Regions from separate parts of the Caballeronia grimmiae genome, predicted to be linked through region 2. Evidence: predicted binding sites of a transcription regulator. Region 2 holds the regulator's gene; the other holds the start of a gene.

Region 1 (14,629 bases), on a different replicon from region 2:
CGAACCCCGTGTGGAAGAAGAACTGGTATCTCGCTGACTGGGACAGCAACGGCCCGAAGGTGTCGGTCGTGAATCCCAAGGTTGGCTAAGCCCGGAGATGTGCCGCTCGCGATTGCGGACTAGCTGGGAGAAACTGCGTGAGGTCGTGCGTTGTCACGGCAGCATCTCAAGGTCTACTAAGGCCGGCCTTGCGTATCGAGTAGCGGACTGCTGTGGGAATCAGACGGATCGTCATCGGCTGGATCAGCCGGTTGGCGGTGCGCCGAGATAACAGAACGCGTCGATCTCCTTCTGCGCTGCGTTGGTTAGAGCTGCAGGCGAACGGCTGAGGCACTCCGAAACGCGGCGTTGACGCCTCGATCCGCTGAAACGGAGATGGGTCGCAAGCGTTAGCTAGCTGAGTTGGGTGTAGCGTTCACGCCGCATGATGCGGCAAGAGGGCTGCCGAACGAGGCTGCGAGCCTTGGCTGCTACCGGCAGCCAAGGAATCCGGGCCATCGCAAAGCCAGCGCTGGTTCATCGTCAGCGCACACTGTCTCACTTCGGGATCAAAGCGCGTTCAGCTTAAAGACGGAGACCGCCCGGCGAAGGCTGCTCGCCTGCTCTGCCATAGCTTGTGCCGCGGCGCTTGCTTGCTCGACAAGAGCGGCATTCTGCTGAGTGACTTCATCCATCAAGCTGACGGCGACGTTGACCTGTTCGATACCGGTGCTTTGCTCATTGGATGCCGAGGCGATGTCGCCCATGATGTCGGTCACACGTTTGACCGAGCGCACCAGTTCATCCATCGTGTTGCCTGCGTCGAGCACGAGCGACGACCCCGCGTTCACATGTTCCACCGAACTGCTGATCAGGTCTTTGATCTCCTTCGCAGCAGTCGCGCTGCGCTGTGCGAGCGTGCGCACTTCTCCTGCGACGACCGCGAACCCGCGCCCTCGCTCGCCGGCGCGTGCGGCTTCGACGGCTGCATTTAACGCAAGAATATTCGTTTGAAACGCGATCCCTTAGATCACCGAAATGATGCGTCGACGCGGCGTCGGTGTCGCGTGCGGGTGCCGAGGGTGCGCGTGCCTTGGGTTCCTACGCGCTCGTGTCATACAGGTGATCCGGAATGAAGAACGCGCAGACGTTGCTCAGAAAGAACACCGCGCCGAGCAGCAGGAAGCTCACGCCGAACGAGAACTGCGTGGCCATGAAGCCAATCGCCACCGGCGTGGCGCCCGAGCAGAAGTGCCCCCCGTTATATGAGCCGCCAACCGGCCGTGCCGCGAATACGCGTGGCGAGGCTCTGGGACATGAACTCGCCCATCATGGAGAGCGGGACGTCATAGAGAACGCCGCACGACACGCGGCGGCATTTCGCGAAGCAGCATCGAGCCGTCGTGAAAGCGATGGTCGAACGCGACGGCGCAACGACGGCCGCGCGCACGCGTGACCATCTGCTGAACGCGCAACGATACCTACGCAGCGAGAATGAAGCGATAACGCCATCCGATAGCAGCCGGAGTAGACTTGAATTTCGCGGCGCGTTCGCTGCGAAAGGAGCTTGCTATGAGACTCGCTGAATTGTTCAGACACGCGAAACGGGGCGCCACTGCGGCGCATGGCGGCGATGCGGAGCACCACGACGAAAGTGCGAAGTCGGCCCAGAAGGAATCGAAAAAGCTTTGGGACGTGATTGGCCGTAATCGGCACAAGAAAGCGAAATGGCAGTAGGGGAGATGACGCCCGGCGTGCGGCGCGCCGGGCGTTGCGCAGCCCGGATCGCGGTTTCCTCGGGGAAACCGCGTATTCGCCGCTAACCAGCCTGCGGCAACGCATACACAGCGCCCTCTGTCTCTAATAAGTAACCGGCTAGTGTCTGCAGAAGGTCCAACGGCCCTGCGCCGGGTCTACATCCCCGGCTGCGCAGTACTAAAACCTCCCCGCGCGGTAGGGATGTGGACTGGTGAAGCCCGCTTCTCCGCCCATTAACTCGCTCAGCAGCCTGCCCGTCACCGGCCCGAGCGTCAGTCCGTGATGCGCATGTCCGAACGCAAACCAGAGACCGGGATGACGGTCCGCCGGTCCGATCACCGGCCGCATGTCCGGCGTGCAGGGTCGCATCCCGAGCCACGGCGCGTCGTCGATGCGCGCCCCGAGGCCAAACATCGGACGCGCGACGCGCTCCGCTCGTTCCAGTTGCACGGGACTCGGCGGCCTATTGCGGGACGCCAGTTCGACGCCGGTCGTGAGTCGCAGCCCGCGCCGCATCGGGGCCACCACATAGCCGTTTTCCATATCGACGACGGGCCGGGATAGCGCAGCGCGGCCGTCGCTTGCGTAATGCATGTGATAGCCGCGCTTCGCCACCAGCGGAATGCGGTAGCCGAACTTGCGCGCGAGATCGCCGGACCAGACGCCGAGCGCGATGACCGCCCCCCGCGCCTCGACCAGCCCGCTCGACGTCATCACGCGCCAGCCGCTGCCCGACTGTTGGAGTGTCGCCGCGTCGCCGGTCAGGATGCGTCCGCCCTGGCGCTCGAACAGCGCCGCATATCCTTTCGTCAGCGCGCCCGGATCGATGACACTGCGCGGGTCGGTCCAGTGGATTGCGCCCGCGTATCCGTCTGCAAGCGATTTCTCCAGCCGATGCAGCGCGGCCGCATCGAGCGCCTTCATGCCCAGGCCGTGCTCGCTCGCGATGCGCGCGGCATCGCTCGCCTCGCGCTCGAACTGCTCGCGCGAGCGATAGGCTTCGAGCCAGCCCGTGGGCCGCACGAGATCGGAGAGACCCGCGCGCGCGATCAGCGCTTCATGCTCGGCCACGCTGTTGCCGATGAGGGGAAGCATGTCGCGCGCGGCGGCGGCAAGACGCGCCGGCGCCGACTCCCACCAGTAGCGCGCGAGCCACGGCCCATAGGCGGGCAGGGAGCGCAGGTCGTAGCGCAGCGCGGTCGAACGGTTCATCGCGAGCTTGAACACGGTGCGCAGGTCGCGCGGAAACGCATAAGGCACTACCGACGACGCCTCGATCAGCCCCGCATTACCGAAGCTCGTCGCTTCGCCGGGCGCGCGCCGGTCGACGAGCGTCACCTGCCATCCGCGCTGCTGCAAATGCAGCGCGACGCTCACTCCCACGATGCCCGCGCCGAGCACGATCACGTCCTGAGCCATGTTGCAGAGCCTGCTGAAATGGTTATTTGGCGATGATGTCGCGTTTGAAATACTTTTGCGAGAGCTGACTGAGCGTTCCGTCCTTCTTCAGCGAATCGAGCGCGGCGACGACCTTCGCTTTCAACGCGGCGTCGTCCTTGCGCAAGCCGATGCCCGTGCCTTCGCCGAGCGTGGACGGATCGGTCAACGGGCCGCCCGCGAAATCGAAGTCCTTGCCCTCGGGCTTCGCGAGAAAGCCGTCGATCGCCGTCTGCACTTCCTGCACCGCGCCGTCGAGCCGCCCGGCCGAGAGATCCGCGAAAATCTGGTCCTGGCTCTGGTACGTCACGACCTGCACGCCTGCGCTCGCCCAATGCTTGCGCACGTAGTCCTCCTGCGTCGAGCCTTGCAGCACGCCGACTCGCTTGTCCTTCAGGCTTGCGGGCGTCGGCTCCAGATGCGAGCCGCGCTTCGCGATCATCTGGATCGGCATCACGTAGACGGGCGGCGTGAAGTCGATGGCCTGCTTGCGCTTGGCCGTGATGTTCATCGCCGAATTGATCGCGTCGAACTTGCGCGCCTGCAGCGCGGCGATCAGCCCGTCGAAGCTGTTTTCCACCCACACGCACTTCATCTTGACGCGCTCGCACACGGCATTGCCGATGTCGATGTCGAAGCCTTCAAGCGTGCCTGCCGGCGTCTTGCTCTCGAACGGCGGATACGACGCCTCGACGCCGAAGCGCAAGGTCTGCGAGTCCGCGTGCGCCACGCCGAATGTGAACGCGAAACTCGCCGCGCCCGCGAAGCAAATCATCTTCCAGTTCATTGTCGTCACCCAAGGTCGTATTTAATTTGCCGCGCGGGTATCGCCGAGCGCCCATAGGAAATATAGTCCAAAAACAGAATAAAAGTCTAGAATGGACAAAAACGTCTACCCATTCCACAGCGGCTGCATGACAAGACCATGGCCGCGCGAACCCGGAGGCTTCCGCATGAATTCTTTGTCCGAAACCACGCGCGATGAGACGCCTTTCATCGTTCACGAAGACGACGTGCGGCGAGCGCTGCCGTCGCTGGATATCCACGGTGCGCTCGAAGACATGTTCGACGCGCTCGGCCGCGGCGACGCCGTGCAGCCAACGCAGACGCTCACGCCTTTTCCGGGCGGCGCGGGGGATTTCATCACTTATCTCGGCGCGCTCGCGAAACACGGCGTCTTCGGCGCAAAGCTCTCGCCGTATATCGTGCATCCCGGCGCGCCGGTCGTCACTGCCTGGACCGCGCTGATGTCGATGCGCACCGGCGCGCCGCTGATGTGGTGCGATGCCGCGCTCCTCACCACCGAGCGCACGGCGGGCACGACGGCGCTCGCGGTCGCGCGGCTCGCGAGCGCATCGAGCGAGCGCCTCGCGATCATCGGCTCGGGGAGCGTCGCGCTCGCGCATTTGCGGCATGTCGCGCCGTTGCGCGCATGGTCGGACATCCGCATCCATTCGCCGCGCCTCGTGAACGACCACGAACGCGCCAACGAAGCGCGGGCGCTCGACGCACGCGTGCGCATCGCGGCATCGGTCGCCGAGTGCGTGCGCGATGCGGATGTCGTGTTGCTGTGCACGTCGTCGGGTACGCCGGTGCTTTCGCTCGATGCGCTCACGAAGCCCGCGCTCATCACCTCGATCAGCACGAACGTCGCTCGCGCGCACGAGATCGATCCGGCCGCAATGAATGCGCTCGATGTCTACTGCGACTATCGGCACACGACGCCGTCGAGCGCGGGCGAAATGGTGATCGCGCAGGAGCGTCACGGCTGGTCGCCCGAGGCGATTCGCGGCGATCTCGCGGAGCTCGTACGCGGCGCGTGCCCGGCGCCTTCTTTCGAGCGCAACGTGTTCTTCCGCTCCATTGGCCTCGGCCTCGAAGACATCGCGGTCGCGCACGCGCTCCACGTCCATCTCGCGAAGCCGCGCGCCGCGGATTAAGCAGTATCATCGGCTTTCACCGTTTCGGAACTCATGCCCCATTCCCAGTCAATGTCACGACGCAAGACGCCGAAGCCCGATGTCATCGCCCGAGAGGCGCTGCTTGCGCGCTATGCGCACATCGCGGACAGCATCACGACGCTGTTCTTTCCCTATGCCGAAGTCGTAATCCACGATCTGTCGGATCAGACCGTCGCATATCTGTCGAACAATCTGTCGAAGCGCGAGATCGGCGACGACTCCGCACTCGATGATGTCGAGGACACCGCGCGCGACCGGCTCGTCGGTCCCTACGAGAAGCTGAACTGGGATGGCCGCCGCATGCGCTGCGTGAGTACGGCGCTGTTCGACGATGCAGGCAACGCCGCCGGCGTGATGTGCATCAACTTCAACATCGCGGCTTTCGAGGATATGCGTTCGACGCTCGAACTGTTCCTGCGCGGCGCGGGCGTCGTCGCGCAGCCCGTCGAGCTTTTCAAAGACGACTGGCAGGAGCGCATCAACACGTTTCTGCACGGCTGGCTGCGCGAGCGGCAGATCGCGCTGAATTCGCTCACGCGCGAACATCGGCGTGAACTTGTCGAGGCGCTGCACGCGCAGGGCGCGTTCAAGGGCAAGAGTTCGGCGAACTATGTCGCCAAGGTGCTCGGCATGGGGCGCGCGACTGTCTACAAACATCTGCGGGAGATGAAGGACGGCGTTTGAGCGGTGGGGCTGCGCTGGCGTGGAGCGCGCGCGGGTTGCGGCTTGTGTTCGAGTTCTTTATGGATGATGAACTCGACGGCGGGCGGTTCTCTAAGCCGAAACGACAGACGGTTTTGTCAAACGCGGAACTCATCTTCGTCAACTCTGAGTACGTTTTACATAATATAAATTAGCGCATTTTCGTTTGTAGGTCCCAAGTTCAAATGTCGTGTTCTGGCTATTTACAGATGTCGGTGTTTGCGCCGGCGGCAAGCTGGCGGCTGACCGACCCGAACGCGCTCTTACCACTAGCGAAGTGTCGATCCTGGCTGCAAGAACGGATGATGAGGTAGCCAACGCCCTTGGTCCAAGCTAGCAACCCCCGGATCGCGCCGGGAAGAACTGCGGGCCTGTCTTAAATCGCTGAACGGAGAACACGGACATTGGGCAAGCGCTCAACTACTGGCGAGCGCGCCACGTCCACGGGCGATTTCTCAATCCGCCCGCGCGGCCGCGTTCTCGCTTACGTTTGTCACTCCATAATTTCCATCGACGAGAGACCGTTGGGCCGCGAAGCCCGACACCCGATCAGAACGAGGCGATGTATCTGCTTTGGCCCAGCGCGAGCTTCGCTTGTAGCTCTCACTGGCGCCCGACTTCTTTACGCACGCGGGACGGCCTTTGGTCATTGCAGTAGATCGCGCGCGAAACCGAGCATCCCGTCGGCCACGCGACCCGAATCGATACTGTATGTACCACCACGCAGGGCGGCTCTAACGGAAGCGACCTTATCGATATCGATATCGGTCGCGCTCGACGCGCGCAACGTGGAAGTCGACAAAAGCCTGACCGTCGAGCTATCCGCGGCAATCGCGTCGGCATGCTGCGGAGTCATGGCGTAGTCCCTTTCATTCGTTGCACGCTGGACGTTGATTGGTTCCGGCATGGCGGTGTTGTTGTTTGACTGGATCTTCATGGTTTCGCTCCTCGCTTGCATGAGTTCCTTAACGGTGCGAGGGTTGAAATCTTTACCATGCGACGGGGCGCGCGGCACCCCGACCACTGCGGCAAGTGCGCAAAACCCTTATCCCGCGAGGATCTCACGCATTTGCAACAAATTGAAACAAAGTGTGAGCATCGAGTTACGTGGCCGCGTTGAAGATAGCGCCGAACACAGAAGTGCCACGATCTGTCGGGACGGAGCTGACCGGAAGTGGAAGCACTTGGGCAAGCTTGTCGGCCAGTGCCGCCTCGGAGAACGGCTTCACAATGTAGCCGTTAGCACCGGCGCGAATTGCCGCTAGTACGTTTTCGCGCTTCTTTTCAGCCGTGACCATGAGTACCGGCAGGTGCGCCACATCCTCGGATTTGCGGATCTCGTGCAACAGGGAGAGCCCGTCCATATTGGGCATGTTCCAATCAGTAATCACCAGATCGAAATGCTGCGCTTTGAGCTTCTCGAGCGCAGCTACCCCATCCTCTGCTTCTTCGATGACCGGATAGCCGATCGCCCTGAGCATTTTCCGAATCAAACTGCGCATGGTGGCCATATCATCGACTACCAACAAGCGCCTATCAGCATGAATCATCGGTGAAACCCTTCCCTTTTTCCTTGTGTTTGAATACCGCGAACCCTTAAGCCCTGCCGCACACGATCACGCCATGTGCAAGCAAGCGGAGTGGACTTGCCCCCGCATAACCGGACACCCGGTCCCGCTTAGGTTGGAGAAACTGCTTGCCGACGAAACTCACGAGGCGAGCGGTATTTCAGGGCGCTGTGCGGGTGTGACTCGTTATAGTGGTCGTACGTCGTCATGCGGCTGGCGTTGCGGGCGATTGACCAGACGTTGCTGCCAGCGTGCCGTGGAATGCACCGACCGGCCAGCGCGTCCCACTGATGAGCGGTCCCTACTCTGTTCCCTGGGCGCCATCCGATCGGAGGAACCCGTCCAGCTCGACGCAAGCCTTAATGACGGACTCGATTGCCTTCTGTGAGATGCGGCTTTCTATGCCAGCCAGCCGACGCCGAAGCTCATGCAGCTGCTTGACCATGTCATCAACCTCGCAACGGATCAGGCGTTCGCCTTCAGCGTCATCGTTACAAGGCAGAGCTTCGGCAGTGGGCACCCCCAGTGTCAGCGGCTGCTTTCTCGGCGGCATGACGAACATGCTCCAGGCTTAAAACGTCGACCAATCGCCGTCGGATCCCGCATGGACGGGCTGCGCGGCTACAATCGCTGGCTTTGCCGTTCTCGTCATCGTCGGCGACTTCCTGGGGGTCGACGGACGCGCAATCTGCGGCGTGCACTTGTTCGTCGCTGCGACGGAGAGCGTTTGGGCAGTCCGGAACACGGCGACGGCTGCGGACAGTTGCTTCGCCTGATCTTCCATAGAGCCGGCTGCTGCGGCTGCTTCCTCAACGAGCGCCGCGTTCTGCTGCGTCACCTCGTCCATCTGCGAAATGGCTTGATTGACTTGCTCGATGCCGCGGCTCTGCTCGTTTGACGCCGAGGCAATCTCGCCCATGATGTCCGTGACACGCTGGATGGCTGTGCCGACGCGCTGCATGGTCTCCCCTGCCTGCGCGACGAGTTCCGTACCCGCTTGCACTCGGTCGCCGGAGGTTTCAATCAATCCTTTGATCTCTTTTGCAGCGGCTGATGATCGCTGTGCAAGACTGCGGACTTCACTGGCGACCACCGCGAACCCACGGCCTTGCTCGCCTGCGCGCGCCGCTTCGACCGCCGCGTTGAGCGCCAAGATGTTCGTCTGGAAGGCGATGCCTTCGATCATGCCGATGATCTCGGCAATCTTCCCGGAGCTTTGCTCGATGCCAGCCATCGTCTCGACAACCTGTCCGACGATCGCGGCTCCTTCGTTGGCTACGGCGTTGGCATTGTCGGCAAGGCCACGCGCCTGCTTCGCGTTCTCGGAATTCTGCTTCACCGTCGACGTGAGCTCTTCCATGCTCGAAGCCGTTTCTTGAAGCGACGCAGCTTGCTGTTCGGTGCGTGACGACAGGTCGGTGTTGCCGGCCGCGATTTGCTTGCTCGCGCTTCCGATTGCTTCGCTACTGATGCGCACGGTGCCGACTGTGTCCGCCAGCTTGCTCTTCATCGTGGCAATGCCGGCGAGCAACTGCCCCATCTCGTCGTGCGTCTTGATCGCAACGTGGCGCGTCAGATCGCCCGATGAAATATGTTCGAAGTGTGTGAGTGCTTCGGCCAGCGGCGTCATGATCGCGCGGCGGAGGAAGAACCAGCCAGAGACGGCGGCTGCAATGCCTAAAACAAGAGCGAGAATGCCCCACGTCCGCAGAGTCGCGACGCGGCTATCGTTCTCGACGTCCTGACGGGCAGCGTCCGTCAATTGAAACTCCTTGAGCTTCTTGAAGGCGTCGCTTGCACGATTGTAGGCGGCCGGCAGGTCCTTCATCGCCAGACGGGCGATATCGGCCTGCTCCCGCTTCTCGATGGCCAAGCCGAATGCTTCGACCTGCTTGCGCATATCTGCGCGCGCAGCGACCACCTCCTTCGCGAGGACGTCTTCGTCGGGGCTGCGCGGGATGACGTCGTATTTCTTGTACCAGTCGTCGGAATCGGCAAGGAACTTGTCGGCGCGCGCGCGCAGTGTACTGGCGTCAGGCGAATCGGGGGCGAGCGCGTAGCGGTCCAGCGAAAGGCGTGCTCGTCCGAGGTAGACGTCAGAAAGGCCCAGCGCATTGACCGACGGCAACGTGTTGAGGCTTATATCTTTCGCCGAGGCGTTTATCGCGTTCATTCCGAGCAGGCCCAAGCCTACGCACAGGCAAAGTAAAACGCCTAAGAACGTCATGGTGAGGGCAATGCGCGCCCGGATAGTTACAGTCATCATCGTTTTTTGCCTGGTACGAACGGAAGCGATGCCACACATCGCGCTGTCCCCGTCTCTTGTGACGAAGGGGGCAAGTGTTTATCGGCTGCACTGGCGACATCTGAATACTTTCAACCACGAAAACGGACGCAAGCTGATCGTAGCCTGGCACGGAAAGAGTGTTCTGGCTGTAAGGAGGCAATGTGCCCGAATCAATCGCGCTCTTTCTCGCCTCTGGAGTGACAGCGGCCGAGTCAGGGCAACTGATGGTCGATGATCTCGATGTCGCCGACGACCGACCGACTGTCTTCTCGATAAGCACCGGCCTCACATCGCGCGACGAAGCAATCAGTGCACAGCACGACACAATGGTTGTTCATCGCGACCGCAGCAGTAAAACCGATGCTGACGGGCACGATGTTGAAATGCCTGCGTGCTGCTCTTGGAAGGACCGGCTTCGATGCGACCGGCGAGAGCCCGCACGTGCTTAGGAACACTTACAGCCTCCGACATATCGTCTCAGGCAAGACCAAGGAGCAGGTGAGCAACCTAGTGGGCTTGTCTAACCATCGCACCGCTACCCGCCTGCGTCAAACTGTTAGGGAGGCGTGATATCCGACGCGCATGCCTAGCGAACCCTTGCGGCGGACCACAGCCGGCATGGTACGTTCATGCCGTACGTCAACGCGTCTTTCATGCGGCGGCTACAAAGGTTGAGACCGGACATTCGTTGGCGGGGATGCCAAGCCGCCGGCTCACCCCTTCCCCGGCGAGGATACCTATACGCATCCAGCCGCACACAAGCCCACCGTCTAGCCCGCAATGGACTAGCCGATTCCAGTGCAGCGGTGAGGAAGACCCGTTGGGCGATACCAAAAATGATATCAATGCGAGGTTTTTTTATATTGGACGCATGCTAACGCTGCACGTAAGCTTGCTTCCAACCCATCTGAGGGCCAAAAATCAAAACGAACGAGACCGGAGCGGGAGACACGAATTGCATCAAAGGGCGCAGGCTCAGCGGCGTCAAAGGGGCTATCCCAACAAACCCCGGCCGGCGTGAAGTGCCGCCCAATATGTGAACAGCAACCGGGCGCCGGCCGACAGGGCCTTTGCGGGCCGCGGCGAATGCGTCTTCTTAATGTCGCCCGGGTCTTCCGCGCACGATGAGTTCGTACCGAATACGGGTGCGCGTGAACTTGGGCTTGAGGAGGCCGGGTTCGCTTCATCATCGAGACCACGGATAGACGGGCCCGTCACCGGCAAGTCAGAATTAAAACCGCGGTGCTTTAACAATACGATCGCCTGGACCGCGGCCAGAGCGGCACTCATCCAAATACCGAAGGAGACATACCGATGAAACGTCTGTTCTTGAAAACCCTAATTGCGGTCATGGCGTTGCCAATGATCGGTCTTGCCCATGCCGACAGCAAGGGGCTGGTTGCCGTGTCCATGCCGACCAAGTCGTCCGCGCGCTGGATTGCCGATGGCAATAACATGGTCAAGTACCTGCAGGCGAACGGTTACACCACCGATCTCCAGTATGGCGACGATGACATCCCCAATCAGCTCGCGCAAATCGAGAACATGGTCACCAAGAAGCCGAAGGTGCTGGTGATCGCTGCAATCGATGGGACCACCCTGACCGATGTGCTCAAAAAAGCGCACGATGCCGGCATCAAGGTCATTGCATACGATCGCCTGATCAAGGGCACCCCCGATGTCGCCTACTACGCGACGTTCGATAACTACAAGGTCGGCGTGCTGCAGGCGCAGTCCATTGTTGACAAGCTAGGTCTAAAACAGGGAAAAGGCCCGTTCAATATCGAACTGTTCGGTGGTTCGCCCGACGACAACAACGCCTTCTTCTTCTATAACGGCGCGATGAGCGTGCTGGATCCGTACATCAAGAGCGGCAAGCTGGTGGTGCGCAGCAAGCAGTTTGGAATGAACAAGGTCGGTACGCTGCGCTGGGATGGCGCCGTCGCACAGGCCCGTATGGATAATCTGCTGTCGGCTTACTACGGCAATGCCAAGCTCGACGCCGTGCTGAGCCCGTACGACGGCTTGAGCATTGGCATTCTTTCGTCGGTGAAGGGTGTGGGCTATTGCACGGCTCAGCAGCCGTGCCCGATCGTCAGCGGGCAGGACGCCGAGATTCCTTCGGTCAAGTCCATTCTGCACAACGAGCAGTACTCGACCGTGTTCAAGGACACGCGCCAGCTCGCCAAGGTGACGGTTGCGATGATCGACGCAATGGCACAAGGCAAGCAGCCAGAGGTGAACGACACCAAGACCTACAACAACGGCGTGAAGGTAGTCCCGTCGTATCTGCTCAACCCGGTACTGGTGGACGGCTCCAACTGGAAGCCGATCCTGGTTGACAGCGGCTACTACACGGAAGCGCAGGTCAAGTAAGGCAACATCGAGATCCCAGTCTGTCGCCGGAGACGTCACGCGTGCTCCGGCGAGCGGACCCTGCACAACATCAAAAATCAGGAGACGGCGTGGCGGACGAGATCATCCTGTCCATGCGAAGCATCACGAAGACGTTTCCGGGTGTCAAAGCACTCAATAACGTCAATCTGACGGTCAAGGCTGGAGAAATCCATGCGGTCGTCGGTGAGAATGGCGCAGGCAAGTCCACTCTCATGAAGGTGCTGAGCGGCGTGTATCCGCACGGGTCCTACGAAGGGGAAATCCACTTCGAAGGGATGGAGCAACGCTTCGCGGACATCCGCGAAAGCGAAGAGCGCGGCATCATCATCATTCATCAGGAACTGGCACTCGTGCCGATGCTCTCGATCACCGAGAACATCTTTCTTGGCAACGAACTGGCGCAACGCGGCGTGATCGACTGGCATGCGGCGCACAAGCGCACGCGAGAATTGCTGCGGCGCGTCGGTCTGAATGAGTCGCCCGATGCGACGGTCGGAAAGCTCGGCGTCGGCAAGCAGCAGTTGGTGGAAATTGCCAAGGCGCTATCAAAGCGCGTGAAGCTGCTGATCCTCGACGAACCCACTGCGAGCCTGAACGAGACCGATAGCGCGGCGCTGCTAAAACTGCTGCTGGAACTCCAGGCACAGGGTATTTCCTGCATCCTCATTTCACACAAGCTCAACGAGATAACACAGGTCGCGGATCAGATCACCGTCATCCGCGACGGAAGCACGATCGAGACGCTCGATTGCGCCGCAAACGAGGTCAGCGAGGATCGCATTATTCGCGGCATGGTCGGCCGTGACATGGCACACCGTTATCCGCAGCGCGAGCCGCAGATCGGCGACGTGATCTTCGAAGTACGCGACTGGCACGTGTTCCACGAACAGTATTCCGAGCGCGAGGTCATCAAGGGCATTGATCTCAACGTACGCAAGGGCGAAGTGGTCGGCATCGCGGGGCTGATGGGATCGGGTCGCACCGAACTTGCCATGAGTATCTTCGGGCGCTCGTATGGCAGACGGATTAGCGGGCAGGTGCTGATCGACGGCCAGACAGTGGATGTATCGACCATAGGCAAGGCCATCAAGCATGGCATTGCCTATGTGACAGAGGACCGCAAGGGGTACGGCCTGATCCTCGAGCAGGAAATCCGCAAGAACGTGTCGCTTGCGAACCTCGCCGAAGTGTCCAGTCACGGTGTAATCGACGAACACGCCGAGGCAAGGGTTGCGCAGCGGTATCGCGAATCGTTGCGCATCCGCAGTTCCGGCATTCAGCAACCGGTGGTCAATCTTTCGGGCGGCAATCAGCAGAAGGTCGTGCTGAGCAAGTGGCTGTTTACGAAGCCGCGTCTCCTGATTCTCGATGAACCCACGCGAGGCATCGATGTCGGGGCCAAATACGAGATTTACACAATCATCGACGAGCTGGCGCGCAAGGGCGAAGGCATTCTGATGATTTCTTCCGAAATGCCGGAGCTGCTTGGCATGTGCGATCGCATCTATGTGATGAACGAGGGTCGGCTCGTGGTCGAGCTCGATCGAAACGAAGCGAGCCAGGAGCGCATCATGCGCGCAATCGTGAACGCCGGTCATGCGTGATCTATATACATCGAATCAAGGCCATTTCATGAAACTCGGCTTTCTCAAGAACAATCTGCGCGACTACGGCCTGCTGCTGTCGCTGGTCGTCATCATGGGGTTCTTCCAGTACCAGACCGACGGCGTGCTGATGCAGCCGTTGAACATCACCAATCTGGTTTTGCAGAACAGCTACATCGTTGTGATGGCGCTCGGCATGCTGCTCGTGATCGTGGCCGGCTACATCGATCTGTCTGTCGGATCGGTCAGCGGCTTTATCGGCGGGCTGGCTGCGGTTCTGATCGTGCAGTACTCATGGCCCGTGGTACCGACGATCATCGCAACGCTTCTGGTGGGGGCGTTAATTGGTGCTGCGCAGGGCTGGTTCGTTGCTTACGCGCGCATTCCGTCGTTTATCGTGACGCTGGCAGGAATGCTGATCTTCAAGGGACTCGCACTGGCGCTGTTGCAAGGCCAATCGGTCGGCCCATTCCCACTGTCATTTCAGCGCATCAGTACCGGCTTTCTGCCCGATCCGTTCGGCGGCACGGACTTCCGGGTGCTGTCCCTGATCGTGGGCATCATCCTGGCGCTGGGGCTGGTCGCGGCGGAGGTGCGCAAACGCCGCAAGGCACAGGCACACGACATGGACGTCGAACCGGTCGCGTTCTTCGCCATGAAGAACATATTGTTCGCGGGAGCCGTCACGTACTTGTGCTGGCTGCTCTCCACGTACAAGGGCTTGCCCGACGTGTTGATCCTGATGGCCGTACTGATCCTGATTTACCAGTTCGTGACCAATCGCACGACGATCGGCCGCCGCATCTATGCGCTGGGCGGCAACGAGAAGGCGACGCGTCTGTCGGGCGTGAATACCGCGCGCCTGTCTTTCCTGACCTTCGTGAACATGGGAGTATTGGCGGCGGTGGCAGGTCTGATTTTCGCGGCACGCCTGAA
Region 2 (14,629 bases):
CGCTGGGAATCACGTTCGGTATGGGCTCGAACGTTTCCAGCAGACGATTCGCCTGCAACGCTTCCGCAATCGCGAAAAAGAACGACTGATTGCCGATGTAAAGCGACGCCTTCGCGATCTGGTCGCAGACATCGAGCGCATGACGGACAGGCGCGTAATCGACGGCCAAGTCTGGAAAGCGCGCGCGAAACGCGGCAAATTCGCGCTCCAGTCCGACAAAACCGATGCGCAAGCCCAGTTGCGCAAGCACGCCATAGTCGATGGCGACGTTCACGTAACGCTCGGATCGGCTGATCAGAATGTCGTATTGAACTGACGCCGACGCATCGCTCGGCGCGAGCCAGCGGCGCGGCGACTCGGCGAATACCGCAAAGGCCTTGAAGTAATTGTCCTTGATATTGCCCTTGACCAAATCGATGGCGCCGCAACGCACGCCATCGAAGTCAATCGCTCCGGCGGGAATCTCGTGCGATGGCACGAAATGGCACCCGTCGATGTACGGCTGGATGCAAAGCAGCGGCGCGAGGAAATCGAACAGGGCGCGGCTCACCATTTGCGCGCCGCCGGTGTGCTTCATCTCCGGCGGATACGCCGTCACGTTGTCGCTCGGGACATAGACCGCGATTTTCGTCGCGCCGACGCGGCCGGCCAGCGCCTGCATCGCCGGAAGCGCATAGACGATGTCTCCGAGATGCCCGGAGTGGCTGAAATTCACAACCATGATTCGTACCCCGACGGCGTGTTCGCGCAGCTAAATGACGGGATTTTAGATGGCCGGCCCGGCCGCGTCTTGCAACATTGTGTGAATGACGAAGCGCGATTCTCAAGCGGCGGCTGCGCGTTAGACGAGCCGCGCGAACGGCATCCGCATGCCCGTTTCGGCGCTTTGCGCGGCGAGTTCAATGACCGTCATCGTATCCACCGCATCCTGTGGCGTCACCGGGAACGGCTTGCCATCCAGCACCGACGCCGCCAGCGCACGATAGAACTCCACATACGCGCCATCGCGCGTGGCGAATTCGTGGCGCAGATCGTGGTCGCCATCCACTTCGCGCAGCAAACCCGGCGGATTCTTGCCGAAGCCCGCGTCGCCGGGGCGCAGTCCGGAGCGCAACTGATCTTCCTGTACGTCGAGGCCGGTCTTCACATAGCTGCCGCGCGTGCCGTGGATCGTGAAACGCGGCGGCTCCAGCGCAGCGAGCGCGCTCGCATGCAGGACCACTTCCTTGTCCGCATAGCCGAGCACGAGATGCACGTAATCCGGCGCGTGCGCGTGATCGCGATGCGCCTTCACGAAAGCCGTCACCGTCTGCGGCGCGCCGAAAAGCGCGAGCGCCTGATCGATCAGATGCGGCCCCAGATCGAACAGCAAGCCGCCGCCGCGCGCCGCTTCCTCGCGCCAGCGTTGCGGCACTTTGGGACGGAATCGATCGAAATGCGATTCGTAATGCGTGATGCGCCCGAGCCGCCCGCTCTCGATGAGCGCGCGTGCCGTCATGAAATCGCCGTCCCAACGACGGTTGTGAAACGGCGCGAACAGCAAGCCGCGCTCGGCGGCAAGATCGGCGAGCGCGCGGGCATCCGCTGCGCTGAGCGTCACCGGCTTGTCGACGACCACGTGCTTGCCCGACGACAGCGCGCGGCGCGCGAGGTCGAAGTGCGTATCGTTGGGCGTGGCGATGACGATGCACGCGATGTCGTCGATGGCGACGAGCGCATCGAACTCGGCGACGATCTGCGCGTCGGGATAGTCGGCCTGCGCGCGCTCCGCCTGGCTCGTCGCGATGGCCGTCACGCTCGCGCGGCCGCAATGCTCGATGACGGGAGCGTGGAACGTCGCGCCAGCGAGGCCATAGCCCATCAGGCCGACTTTCAGTGCTGAACTCATTGTGGGCATCATCCTGTTCGTATCGAGCAGATATTGTGGCACGCGGCCAAACGGCGGCAACCGTAAAGCGAACGAGGGCCAAAACCCGCCGCGTTTTATCGTGTTAACATCGCGCTCTCGAATTTCCCGCGCGCATGAACAGTGTGCCGCCAGGCAAATGCTCGCAGTCCATTAGCGGCGGTGTTTTTTACCGGTTGCCGCTCGCCTCACTCTCCAAAGTCCAGAACGATGTCCGCAGGTCTCAACGCCGCACAAAGCGAAGCGGTGCGCTATCTCGATGGTCCCTGTCTCGTGCTCGCCGGCGCAGGCAGCGGCAAGACGCGCGTGATCACGCAGAAGATCGCGCATCTGATCGAAGGCCGTGGCTTCGAGCCGAAGCACATCGCCGCGCTGACCTTCACGAACAAGGCCGCGCTCGAAATGCGCGAGCGGACCGCCAAGCTCCTCGAAGGCAAGACGCTGACGACGCCCGGCAAGGAAGGCCGCAAGGTGCCGGTCAATCAGTTGACCATCTGCACGTTCCACTCGCTTGGCGTGCAGATCATGCGGCAGGAAGCGGAGCACGTCGGGCTGAAGCCGCAGTTCTCGATCATGGATTCCGACGACTGCTTCGGCATGGTTCAGGAACAGCTCGGCACCACGGACAAAGGACTCATCCGCAAGGTGCAGTCGATCATCTCGCTGTGGAAGAACGCGATGGTCTCGCCCGATCAGGCAGCCGTGCTCGCGAACAACGAGGACGAGCATCAGGCGGCGATCGTGTATCGCAGCTATGCCGCGACGCTGCACGCGTATCAGGCGCTCGATTTCGACGATCTGATCCTGCGCCCCGCGCAACTTTTCGCGGAGAACGAGCAGGTGCGCGACAAGTGGCAGAACCGCTTGCGCTATCTGCTGATCGACGAGTATCAGGACACCAACGCCTGCCAGTACGAATTGCTGAAACAGCTCGCCGGGCCGCGGGCGGCGTTCACCGCCGTCGGCGACGACGATCAGGCTATCTACGGCTGGCGCGGCGCCACGCTCGAGAACCTCGCGCAGTTGAGCACGGACTTTCCGAAGCTGCACATCGTCAAGCTGGAACAGAACTATCGCTCGACGGTGCGCATTCTGACGGCGGCGAACAACGTCATCGCCAACAATCCGAAGCTCTTCGAGAAGAAGCTGTGGTCCGAGCACGGCATGGGCGACACGATCACCGTCACCGGCTGCAACGACGAAGAGCACGAGGCCGAATCCGTCGTCTTCCGGCTCTCGGCGCACAAGTTCGAGCGGCGCGCGGCGTTCCGCGACTACGCCATTCTGTATCGCGGAAATTTTCAGGCGCGCATCTTCGAGCAGGTGCTCCGGCGCGAGCGCATCCCGTATGTGCTGTCGGGCGGGCAGTCGTTCTTCGATCGCGCGGAGATCAAGGACATCATCGCGTATTTGCGGCTGATCGCGAATCCGGACGACGATCCCGCTTTCATCCGCGCCATCACGACACCCCGGCGCGGCGTCGGCAACACGACGCTCGAAGCGCTCGGCGCGTTCGCGGGCGCAGCGAAGGTGTCGCTGTTCGAGGCGGTGTTCATGGGCGGCATCGAGGCGCGGCTGTCGGCGCGGCAAGTCGAACCGCTGCGCACCTTCTGCGAATGGATACGCCGGCTCTCGGACCGCGCCGCGCGTGATCCGGCGACCGAAGTGCTCGACGACATGATGGAAGCCATCCACTACGAAGCCTATCTCTACGATGCCTTCGACGAGCGGCAGGCGCAATCGAAGTGGCAGAACGTGCTCGAATTCTGCGAATGGCTGAAGCGCAAGGGCACGAAGCCGGAGGCATCGCCGGAAAGCGAGCAGACCGGCTACGACACCGCCGATGGCCTCGCCGACGAGGGCAAGAATCTGCTCGGGCTGATCCAGACCGTGGCGCTGATGTCGATGCTCGAAGGCAAGGACGAAGACCCGGACGCGGTGCGGCTTTCGACGGTGCATGCGTCGAAGGGGCTGGAGTATCCGCACGTGTTTCTGGTGGGCGTCGAGGAAGGCATCATGCCGCATCGCGGAAACGCGGACGACGACAGTCCGGTCGACGATGCGCGCATCGAGGAAGAGCGCCGGCTGATGTACGTGGCGATCACGCGGGCGCAGCGAAGCCTGCATCTGAACTGGTGCAAGAAGCGCAAGCGCGCGCGGGAGACGGTGGTGTGCGAGCCATCGCGCTTCATTCCGGAGATGCTGCTCGACGATGCGCCGCCGCCGACGGCGGAAGAAGCGCCGTTGTCGCCGAAGGACCGGATGGCGATGCTGAAGGCGATGTTGCAGAAGAGCTGATAACTTTCCGCATTTGACAAAAAGCCCTGCGACGCTTCAAGCGTGCGCAGGGCTTTTCATTGCGACACCGGACGACAGCAGCCGGCTCACGATACCGCTAGCCGCGACGTTACTTCGACGCGTTCACCATGTAATCGACGGCCGCTTTCACATCCGCGTCCGGTGCGTTCGATCCGCCCTTCGGCGGCATCGCGCCCTTGCCGTGGAGCGCGTAGTTGTAGACCGTTTCCATCGGCTCCTTGAGGCGCGGCGCCCAGGCGGCTTTGTCGCCGAACTTGGGCGCGTTCAGCACGCCTGCCGCGTGACACGCCTGACAGACCTGTTCGTAGAGGGCCTTGCCGGCCTGAGCGGCGTCCGCGCTTTGCGCACCCGCAGCCGGCGCGGATGCGGTTTGCGGCACCGATGCGAGCGCCGCGAGTGCGGCTGCGGCCTGTGCGTTGTCCGTCGCGCCCGATGCGCCGGACGGAGCAGACGCCGCAGCCGATGCACTTGCCGCCGCTCCCGATGCAGGTTGCGCCGGTTCCGCGAACTTCGCGCCAGCGTTGTTCGCCATGTAGACGACGGCGCGCGCGATCTCGAAGTCACTGTAATCGTCGGGACTGGCGCCGCCGCGCGGAGGCATCGCGCCTTTACCGTTGAGCGCGTTGTGCAGCAGTGTGTCGTAGCCTTCGCTGATGCGCGGGGCCCATGCGCCGGCATCGCCGACTTTGGGTGCGCCGGCTGTGCCTGTCGCGTGACAGGCGGAGCACACGGCTTTGAACACTTCTTCGCCGGTTTTGTAGACGCGGGGGGCGTTGGCGTCGCGGATATCGACTTTCGCGGCGGGCGCGACGCGCTCTTGCACCGAAGCGTCGATGTTCGTGCCCGCGCCGGTGCGCGTCGAGGTATCGACGTAAACGGCGAGCAGGATGATGATGGCGACCGGGATGCCGAACCCCGCGATGATCGCCGCGATGAGTTGGCCGGGTGTCCTGATCGGAGCTCCGTGGGGTGCTTCGCTCATGCTTGTCTCGTCTCCCGTTTTTTGATTGAGTCGGTTCAGACAGCGTGACGGCTACCGCTTCGCCCTTGCGTCGTCAAAGGCACGGTCGATTATAGACGGAACGTTTAACGGAAGGCGGCGGGGCGGCGAGGCGGGTGACGGGCGTTTACCCGCAGTTCGAGGGTGCTGGATTTTGCGTTGAAGCGCTCGCCGTGGACGGATGTTTGAAAAACAGGTATCCTCTCGGATTCGCATGAGTCTTGCTGTCGCCTTTCGGCATCCCGCAAGCAAGGCTCCCGCCGATGCGCCCGTAGCTCAATGGATAGAGTACTGCCCTCCGAAGGCAGGGGTTGCTGGTTCGATCCCAGCCGGGCGCGCCATCATCATCGCTGAAGCAGAGGTCGATCGCTTCAAGCGCGCTTCCTGAATCAAGGCTTCGTGCTACCGCTCGCTTCTCCGCTTAAACAGTCGGGCCGAGACTCAACGCGGATGCGCCTATTTGCCGTTGCCTGGCCAATGTCGCCAAAAGGCGTGCAGAATCAAGACCGCATTCAAACGAGAGAAGCAAGGGTTGCTGCCGACTGCCGACTACGGCATCTTGGCGGCGGGAAGTGCATCGCATTCCCCTGGCTCTTTTTGCAACTTGCTTACCGCTACGCAACCGACAGTAGCCCGGACTGGGCTCACGCTGCCTGAGCTTCGACAATCGCGGCGTTGAGAGCAGTCTGCTGCCTGAATCATCTGTCGCGTTGAGCCGGGTCTGGGTCAATCTCGCGAGCAAAAGCGCGGCTCTCGATACTCAGCCGCTACCGCAGTCATCGCCCATGAAAGCTTAAGGCTCACTCCTCGCAGATCAGCCAAGCCCACGCGGCAAGAATTCATTCCGCGATATGCGTTGCTGACGTGCGTTTCCGCTACGGACCACCGAGATATCAGGCTCATCCCAGAAGACGACGAGTCTCCGCGCCATCCCCCGTAGCCAATCGCGCCAAACACCACGTCATCGACGACCAAGCGTCAGCCAACCAGCGCCAAAAGTTGGCATCTCTAACGGTGCGCGGGGCCGCAGGAACGAAGCGACATTGCACCGTCCCCGCAGTTCAGCCCCCTCAAGCCTCCACCCCCGTCCACTCCTGCTCCCGCAACTTCGCCCGCAGCCTCGCCACCGCCTGGCTATGCAACTGGCAAACCCGCGACTCGCTGACTTCCATCACCGCGCCGATCTCCCGCAGATTCAACCCGCGCTCGTAATACAGGCTCATCAGCAGCTTCTCCCGCTCCGGCAGCCGATCGATAGCCTCGATCAACGCGCCACGCAGGCTGTCATCGAGCAACGCCGAAAGCGGGTCCGACCGATCCACACAATGTCGATCCAGGAACGGTTCGTCGTCCGCCGAGCGGTCGAAGTCTTCGTAATAGATCAACTGGCTGCCGTGCAAGTCCTGCAGCATCGACTGATACTCGTCGAGCGGCAGCTTCATATGCTCGGCGATCTCCGTCTCGCTCGCCGAACGGCCAAGGCTCTGCTCGACCTTGTGCACCGCCGATTCCACTTCGCGCGACGTCTTGCGCATGCTGCGCGGCAGCCAGTCGTTCGCGCGCAGTTCATCGAGCATCGCGCCGCGAATGCGCTGGCTCGCATACGTCTCGAACTGCGCACCCTGATCTTCCTTGTAACGGCTCGCCGCATCCATCAGGCCGATCATGCCGGCCTGAATCAGATCGTCGAGGTCGACGCTCGCCGGCATCTTGGCGACGAGCTGCAGCCCCAGCCGGCGAACGAGCGGCGCATAGCGCGTCAACACGTCGGACTGCGAGAGTTTGCCTTGGGCGTTGTACATCTGGGTCACCTTTGTCTTGATCACATCGACGCCGTGCTGCTCAATGCATGGCCGGGAAACATCGACGCTCTTCGCGCCACTTCCCGCCCGCCCTTGTCAGACTCGCCATCCAAAAACTGCATTTCGTTTTCAACTTCAGCATCACGCCCAGCCGGCGTGGAACGCATCGGCCAGTGCAGAAGCTCGGCCGCAATCTGGCGATAGTCGCGCGCCGCAGCCGTAGCCGGAAACGCCTCCACCACCGAACGCGACAGCTCCCTCGCCCGAGTAATGCGCGCATCCTCGGACACATACCCCGCCTGCACGAGCGCCACCGCCAGATACCGGCTCGCCACGCCCGACAGGTTGTCGAACGCGACCGCCGCATCGGCCGGGTTCTGCACGTGATTGATCAGCACGCGGAACTGGCCGATTGCATGCGCGTAGTGCAGACGCTTCATGCACGCATACGCCTCGGTGATCGCCGGCGCAGCCGCCCGCGTGACGATCAGGAAGTCATGCGCCTGCGCCGCGAGCGACGACAGCGCGCCATGCCGATCCAGTTGCGTATCGATCAGCACGATGTCCGCCGGTCCGTCGAGCAGCGCGCGGCACTGCGCGGCGTCGTGACTCACGCGCTCCTCGCGGGGCGCGGCGATCAGCGAAAAGCCGAGCGGCGTGCGCGTGACGACTTCCTGCAACGCGTGACGGCCGGACATCACCGCACTCATCGCCTGCGATCCGGAAAGCCCCGCCATGCGGCTCACCGATGTTCCGTTCTGCCGCTCGTCGATGACGAGCACATCCTTGCCATGCACGGCCAGCGCCGCGCCGAGATTCACCACCGCCGACGTGCAACCGATGCCCGCCGGTCCGCCCGCGACCGCCACCACGCGCGAGCCTGCACGCGTCAGGAGCCGTCTCAGGCCTTCAGCCTGGTCGAGGACGAGCTTATCCAAAGCGAACCTCATGGAGTTCAGCCGCGGCACGCGCGGACAATGCGGACAACAGCGCCGGCACTTCCTCGTCCTGCGGCACGAACGGCGAACCGTCGCGCGGAATGCAGAACGCGCTCTTGATCAGGAAACGCTTGGTCGCCACGTAAAGGTTTTCCGGCACCTTCTGTCCGGTCGATACGTAATGCACCGGCAGCTTGTAGCGGATGACCGTATCGAGCACGCCGCCGAGGTTCGTCGCTTCATCGAGCTTGGTCAGGATGCAGCCCGCGAGCGGCGGCTGATCGGCCGCGCTCTTGTAGGCCTGCACCACTTCATTGAGCGTGTCGCCGTGGCTCGTCGCGTTCAGCAGCAACAGGCGCTGCACCGGATGACCCGCGCCGCACAGCATCGAAATCTGATCGGACACGGTGCGATCGCGCTGGCTCATGCCGATCGTGTCGATCAGCACGATGTGCTTGTTGCGCAACTCCGAAAGCGCGAGTTGCAGATCGGCCGCGTCCTTCACCGCGTGCACCGAGACGCCGAGAATCTTGCCGAAAATGCGCAACTGCTCGTGCGCGCCGATCCGGTAGCTGTCCGTCGTCAGCAGCGCGACCTTGCTTGCGCCGAAGCGCATCACGCAGCGCGCGGCGAGCTTCGCGGTGGTCGTCGTCTTGCCGACGCCCGTCGGGCCCATCAGCGCGAACACGCCGCCACGTTCCATCAGCGCGTCTTCGCTCGCCATCACCGGCAGGTTCGATTCGAGCACTTGCTGCACCCATTCGAGCGCGTGCTCGGCGTTTTCCATTTCCGGCATGTTGTCGATGACCATGCGCACGAGTTGCGCGGAGAAGCCCGCGGCGAACAGGTGCTTGGTCAGCGCGGCGTTGCTCGGCATGCGGCGCTGGCGATCGCCCCACAGCAGGCCGGAGAACTGTTCTTCCATCATCGAGCGCATCGACGACAGCTCGTTCATCACCGTATCGTTGACGACCTGCTCCATGCGCGCACGAATCGCCTCGGTGACGACAGCCGCCGCATTCGCTGGCAAGCCTTCGAACGCACCTTCAGGCGATGCCGGCGATGCTTCCGCTTGCGGCGCGCTTGCGTTGATCTTCTGCGCGGCGCGGCGTGCGGCGACTTGCGCGGCTTCGCGCGCCCACTCGGGCGTGTCGACCTTCGGTTGCGCGGCCTGGCGCAGCGGGTAGTTCGCCGTCTCCGGCTTGTCGGCGGCTTGCGCTTTCGGCGCCACCGGCACGCCCATGCCGCGTGCAATTGCCGACGATGCCGTCAGCGGACGATTCGACGGCGTCGCGGCCTGCTCGGCGATGCGTCGCGCATGCTCGATCAGCCACGGATTCGAATCGGCCATCGTGCGGGATGCTTCGTCGGCGAGTGCTTCGTCGGCTGCGTCGGCATCGGCGTCGGGCTTCGCGCCGAACACGGACGAGAACACATCGCCGCTCGCATACGGATTCGGTGCGGCGTGCTTTGCCGCAGCGGCTGCTGCCTGCGCCAGCGCGGCGCGCGGTGTGGCGCTCGCGAACGTCGCGGGCGCGGCCAGCTCTTGCGATTTCGGCGAGATCGACGCGATATCGCTATCCGCGCAACCGGCGATCTCCACGGAACCATCGTCCAGCGTACGGTTCGACAGCACGATTGCATCGGGGCCAAGCGCTTCCCGAACCTGTCGCAGTGCGTCGCGGCTGTTCGCGCCAATGAATTTACGGATGTTCAAACTTGCCCCCGATGAGGAATGACTGCGATCTTTGCGAGGCGGGCGTCGCCGGATGTTTCGACGTGTCCGCTTTTCAGTGAAGCCATTATTGCGAAGAAGCGCCTGCGTCTATCGCTGGATAAGGGGTGTGAAAAAGGGGTATTTCGGCTGATGGAGCAGATCGCGGTAAAGATTCGGCTCGCCGTGCCGACCACGGCGTAAGCTATAGGGCGCTTTTCTGCCAACCTGAACCGACAGGAGACTTTTACGCATGGCGTCCGATGTTTCCCCCGCTTCCACTCAAACCACCGGCGCGCGTCTCGTCGTCGATGCGCTCGTGCAACACGGCGTCGAGCGCGTGTTCTGCGTGCCCGGCGAGAGCTTTCTTGCCGTGCTCGATTCGCTGCACGACGAAACGGACCAGATCCAGACCATCGTGTGCCGCCACGAGGCGGGCGCGGCGAACATGGCCGAAGCGGTCGGCAAGCTGACCGGCCGGCCCGGCGTCGCGATCGTCACGCGCGGGCCGGGCGCGACGCACGCATCCATCGGCGTGCACACCGCGTATCAGGATTCGACGCCGATGATCCTGCTCATCGGCCAATGCGCGCGCGACCACATGGATCGCGAGGCGTTTCAGGAAATCGACTATCGGCGCATGTTCGGGCAGATGGCGAAGTGGGTCGCGCAGATCGACGATCCGCGCCGCGTGCCTGAATACATGAGTCATGCGTTTCACGTCGCGACGGCGGGGCGTCCGGGTCCGGTCGTGCTCGCGCTGCCCGAGGACATGCTGACCGAAGCCTGCGATGCCGCGCCGGCCGCGCCGCGCTATCAGCGTGTGGCGGCATCGCCCGCGCCGGCGCAGATGGAACGGCTACGCGACATGCTCGCCAATGCGAAGAAGCCCTTCGTGATCGCGGGCGGCAGCGGCTGGACGGAAGCTGCCACACAGGACTTCGCGCGCTTCATCGAGCGATGGCAGTTGCCGGCCGGCTGCGCGTTCCGCTTCCAGGACACGCTGAACAACGAGCATCCGAACTATGCGGGCGATGTCGGCCTCGGCATCAATCCGGCGCTCGCTGCCCGCGTGCGCGACGCCGATGTCCTCTTCGTGCTCGGCCCGCGCATGGGCGAATCGACGACGGGCGGCTACACGCTGCTCGATATCCCGAAGACGAAGCAGACGCTCATCCACGTGCATCAGGGCGCGGAAGAGCTCGGGCGCGTCTATAGCGCGGATTTGCCGATCGTGTCGGGCATGCCGGAAATCGCGTCGATGCTCGCGGCGCTCGAACCGCCCGCCGCGATCGCATGGACGGGAGCCGCCGAGGCCGCGCACGCCGCGTATCTTGAATGGCGCAAGCCCAGGCCGATGATGGGCGATGTCCAGCTTGGCGAAATCATGCGCGCGCTCGCCGAACGGCTGCCCGCCGATGCCATTCTCACGAACGGCGCGGGGAATTACGCAACGTGGCTGCATCGACACTATTCGTATCGGCACTTCCGCTCGCAGGTCGCACCGACGAGCGGCGCGATGGGCTACGGCGTGCCCGCCGCCATCGCCGCGAAGTCGCTGTATCCGGATCGCACGGTGATTGCCTTCGCCGGCGACGGCTGCTTCATGATGGCGAGCCACGAAATCGCCACGGCGATGCAGTATCGGCTGGCGGTGATTTTCGTCGTCGTGAACAACGCGCAGTACGGCACGATCCGCATGCATCAGGAGCGGCACTATCCGCATCGCGTGCATGGGACGGGGCTGACCAATCCGGATTTCGTCGCGTATGCGCGCGCGTTCGGGGCGCATGGGGAACGCGTCGAGACGACGGACCAGTTCATGCCCGCGTTCGATCGCGCCGTGGAGTCCGGGCTGCCCGCGCTCATCGAAATCCGCATTCCACAGGATCAGAGCACGCCGGCGGCGACGCTGGAGCAGGTTCGTCAGCAAGGCAAGCGTTGACCGCCAGCTTTCGATTTGCTTGCTCTTAACCCCCGGTGGCAGTAGAGTAATTCGCTCCAAATTACTGGGGGTTAGCGATGCTCAAAATTCTTGCGGTTGCATTGGCGCTAGGCTTCTCCGGTGCGGCGTTCGCGAAAGCGGACTGCACGGCGCATCCGAAAGGCGAGTGGATGAAGGAATCGGATGCGAAGGCCAAGATCGAGTCGCAGGGCTACAAGATCCGCAAGTTCAAGGTCGATGGCAACTGCTACGAAATCTACGGTCGCGACAAGGACGGCAAGAAAGTCGAGATTTACTACGACACCAAAACGCTCGATGTCGTGAAGTCCGAAGTCGACTGAGCACGCTGTTCGTCATGTCGATGCGCGTAAAGGTCTGGGACATCTGGGTCCGGCTGACGCACTGGGCGGTCGCGGGCATCGTCGTGTGGAATCTTTTCGGGCCGACGGATTCCACGCATCGGCTGCTGGGGTACATCGCGGCGGGACTCGTGGTCGCGCGCATCGTGTGGGGGTTCATCGGCTCGACGAATGCGCGCTTCTCGGCGTGGTGGCCGACACCGGCGCGTCTGCGCGAATACTTCCGCTCCCTCGCGGCGGGCCGGCCGCTGCATCATCAATCGCACAATCCGCTCGGCGGCTTGATGGCGCTCTTCCTGTGGCTTCTGATCCTCGCGCTCGGCGTGTCGGGATGGCTCATGCGGCTCGATACCTTCTGGGGCGAAGACTGGCCGCAGCAGATTCATACGTGGCTTTCGCTCGTCATCGAGATCTTCGCTTGCGTGCATATCGCCGCGGCCGTGCTGATGACCGTCTGGACGCGTGAGGAACTCATTCGCGCGATGGTGACGGGGTATAAGCGGGTCAATAAGCCGTTGGAATAGCCGTTTGGCGGCGCGGTCAGCCGTTTGCCTGCAAAATTCAAACGGCCACCTCAATGCAAAACGGCCCGGTCGCTTACGCGAACCGGGCCGTTCCAACACTCAAGGCGAAAGCCTAAACCTTACTTGCCGCCCACGCTCTGCAGCGTCGTCCACTTGCCGCCGACGACCTTGTACAGCGTGATGCCGCCGTTCTTCAGATCGCCCTTGGCGTCATACGACAGATGCTTCGCCGTCACGCCTTGCATGTCGGTCTTCGCGAGCATCGGCAGGTACTTTGCCGGGTCCGTCGAGTTGGCCGCCTTCATTGCGGTGAACATGGCCATTGCGCCGTCATAGGCGTACGGCGAGTACGTCTGCACTTCTTCGTTGAAGCGCTTCTTGTACTTCGCTTCGTATGCCGCGCCGCCCGGCATTTCGTTCATCGGCAGGCCAGCCAGCGATGCCACCGTGCCGTCGGCCGCGTCACCCGCGATCTTCAGGAACGTGTCGGTCTTGACCATTTCGCCGGCCATCAGCGGAGCGCGGAAGCCCAGCGTCTTCATCTGCTTGGCCATCGGGCCGGCTTGCGAATCGGCGCCGCCGTAGTAGACGAGGTCCGGGTTCGTCGCCTTGATCTTCGTCAGAATCGCCTTGAAGTCGACAGCCTTGTCGTTCGTGAACTCGCGATCGACGATCGTGCCGCCCGCCGACTTCGCCGCCTTCTCGAACTGGTCGGCGAGACCCTGGCCGTAGGCCGTGCGGTCATCGACGATGGCGATCTTCTTGACCTTCAGGTTCTTCACCGCGAACTCGCCCGCGACGGAACCTTGCTGCGTGTCCGACGTCATCATGCGGAACGTGGTCTTGAAGCCCTGCGTCGTGTATTCCGGCGCGGTGGCCATCGCGATTTGCGGAATGCCCGCGTTCGCGTAGATGCGCGAAGCCGGAATGGTCGTGCCCGAGTTGAAGTGACCGAGCATGCCCTTGATGCCGTCATCGACCAGCTTCTGCGCGACGGTCGTGCCCGTGCGCGGGTCGGCCTGATCGTCCGCCGAATCCAGCACGATGCGAACCGGCTTGCCGCCGATCACCGGCTTCGTCGCGTTGAAGTCTTCGACGGCCAGCGTGATGCCGTTCTGGAAGTCCTTGCCGTAGTGCGCTTGCGCGCCGGTCATCGGACCCGCGAAACCGACCTTCACGTCTTCGACTTGCTGTGCAACTGCCGTCCCCGCCAGCGACAGGCCAGCGAGCGTCAGGGCTGCTGCCAGCTTGTTCATCGTGTACTTCATAGCTTCTCCTAGTACCAGTGTGGATGGCAGCTTCTGCCGGGATCGCCGTGCTGGCTGCCGTTTGTTTGAATTTGTTGAATCGAGCGCCGCGAAAGTCTCAACCGATCGTCATCAAATTCGCATTGCCGCCCGCCGCCGCTGTGTTCACGCTCACCGAGCGTTCCGTCAGCAGACGTTCGAGCGCGTAGTCTTCGCCGTCGTGGCCCGCGTCGGCGAAGGCACCCGCCGCCACGCCCTGCACCGATACGATCGGTCCCGGACGCTTGGCGATTTCCTTCACGAGCGACAGCAGTTCATCGCTGTCGCCCTCGAACAGCACGGCATCGAAGCCGGCTGCAGGATCTTTCCTCACTGCTGCATGGCCCTTCAGCGACGCCGGCAGCGACGCCACCAGCTGCTCGCCCGCCGGCCCCGCGAAGAGCGCCTTGTTGCCCGTCGCCAGCACGGCAGCCAGCTGCGCGCGTGCGCCGCTGTCCGTCGACGCCACGCACAGCACCGTGCCGCGCGCGCTCAACGTGTACGTGTTGCGCTCGCCCGTCGGGCCGGCCAGCACCGCCGTCGCGCCCGCCAGCACGTGCTGCAGATGGCCGTCGCAACGCGCGGCCGTCTGCGGATCGCGCTCTCCGATGGCCCAGTCGCGCAATGCGGTCAGGGCGGCGGCAGGCGTATCGGCGGAAGCGACTTGATCGACGACGAGCGCGCTCGCCAGCGACTTCGGCAGGCCGGTCGGACGCTTCGCCAGCAGGCGCTGCAGATACAGTGCGCCGCCCGCTTTCGGACCCGTGCCCGACAAGCCTTCGCCGCCGAACGGCTGCACGCCGACGACCGCGCCGATCACGTTGCGGTTCACGTAG

Evidence for each region. The regulator FliA, encoded in region 2, starts transcription of late flagellar genes. The targets are predictions, from matches to a motif close to CTAAAGTTTNNNNNNNNNNNGCCGNTA.
Region 1: the regulator FliA is predicted to act here: its motif matches at 6,804-6,830, upstream of flgM (flagellar biosynthesis anti-sigma factor FlgM).

Annotation. Positions count from the first base shown of each region.
Region 1 is NZ_CP084273.1:746,551-761,179, reverse strand. Features, by position in the region: gene LDZ21_RS22730 (right-handed parallel beta-helix repeat-containing protein) at 1-89, shown strand, start outside; partial or broken gene LDZ21_RS22725 (methyl-accepting chemotaxis protein) at 549-1,022, opposite strand; gene LDZ21_RS22720 (hypothetical protein) at 1,552-1,716, shown strand; gene LDZ21_RS22715 (NAD(P)/FAD-dependent oxidoreductase) at 1,915-3,156, opposite strand; gene LDZ21_RS22710 (ABC transporter substrate-binding protein) at 3,179-3,961, opposite strand; gene LDZ21_RS22705 (ornithine cyclodeaminase family protein) at 4,128-5,114, shown strand; gene LDZ21_RS22700 (helix-turn-helix transcriptional regulator) at 5,166-5,819, shown strand; gene flgM (flagellar biosynthesis anti-sigma factor FlgM) at 6,484-6,774, opposite strand; gene LDZ21_RS22690 (response regulator) at 6,941-7,387, opposite strand; gene LDZ21_RS31210 (methyl-accepting chemotaxis protein) at 7,977-9,671, opposite strand; gene LDZ21_RS22675 (hypothetical protein) at 9,905-10,066, opposite strand; gene chvE (multiple monosaccharide ABC transporter substrate-binding protein) at 11,007-12,068, shown strand; gene mmsA (multiple monosaccharide ABC transporter ATP-binding protein) at 12,182-13,693, shown strand; gene mmsB (multiple monosaccharide ABC transporter permease) at 13,722-14,629, shown strand, end outside.
Region 2 is NZ_CP084271.1:100,778-115,406, reverse strand. Features, by position in the region: gene LDZ21_RS00525 (hypothetical protein) at 1-721, opposite strand, end outside; gene LDZ21_RS00520 (oxidoreductase) at 842-1,888, opposite strand; gene LDZ21_RS00515 (UvrD-helicase domain-containing protein) at 2,117-4,204, shown strand; gene LDZ21_RS00510 (c-type cytochrome) at 4,314-5,207, opposite strand; tRNA gene LDZ21_RS00505 (tRNA-Arg) at 5,491-5,566, shown strand; gene LDZ21_RS00500 (RNA polymerase sigma factor FliA) at 6,296-7,027, opposite strand; gene LDZ21_RS00495 (MinD/ParA family ATP-binding protein) at 7,048-7,965, opposite strand; gene flhF (flagellar biosynthesis GTPase FlhF) at 7,958-9,682, opposite strand; gene LDZ21_RS00485 (hypothetical protein) at 9,701-9,883, shown strand; gene LDZ21_RS00480 (thiamine pyrophosphate-binding protein) at 9,933-11,624, shown strand; gene LDZ21_RS00475 (PepSY domain-containing protein) at 11,702-11,965, shown strand; gene LDZ21_RS00470 (cytochrome b/b6 domain-containing protein) at 11,986-12,507, shown strand; gene LDZ21_RS00465 (branched-chain amino acid ABC transporter substrate-binding protein) at 12,627-13,775, opposite strand; gene putA (trifunctional transcriptional regulator/proline dehydrogenase/L-glutamate gamma-semialdehyde dehydrogenase) at 13,873-14,629, opposite strand, start outside.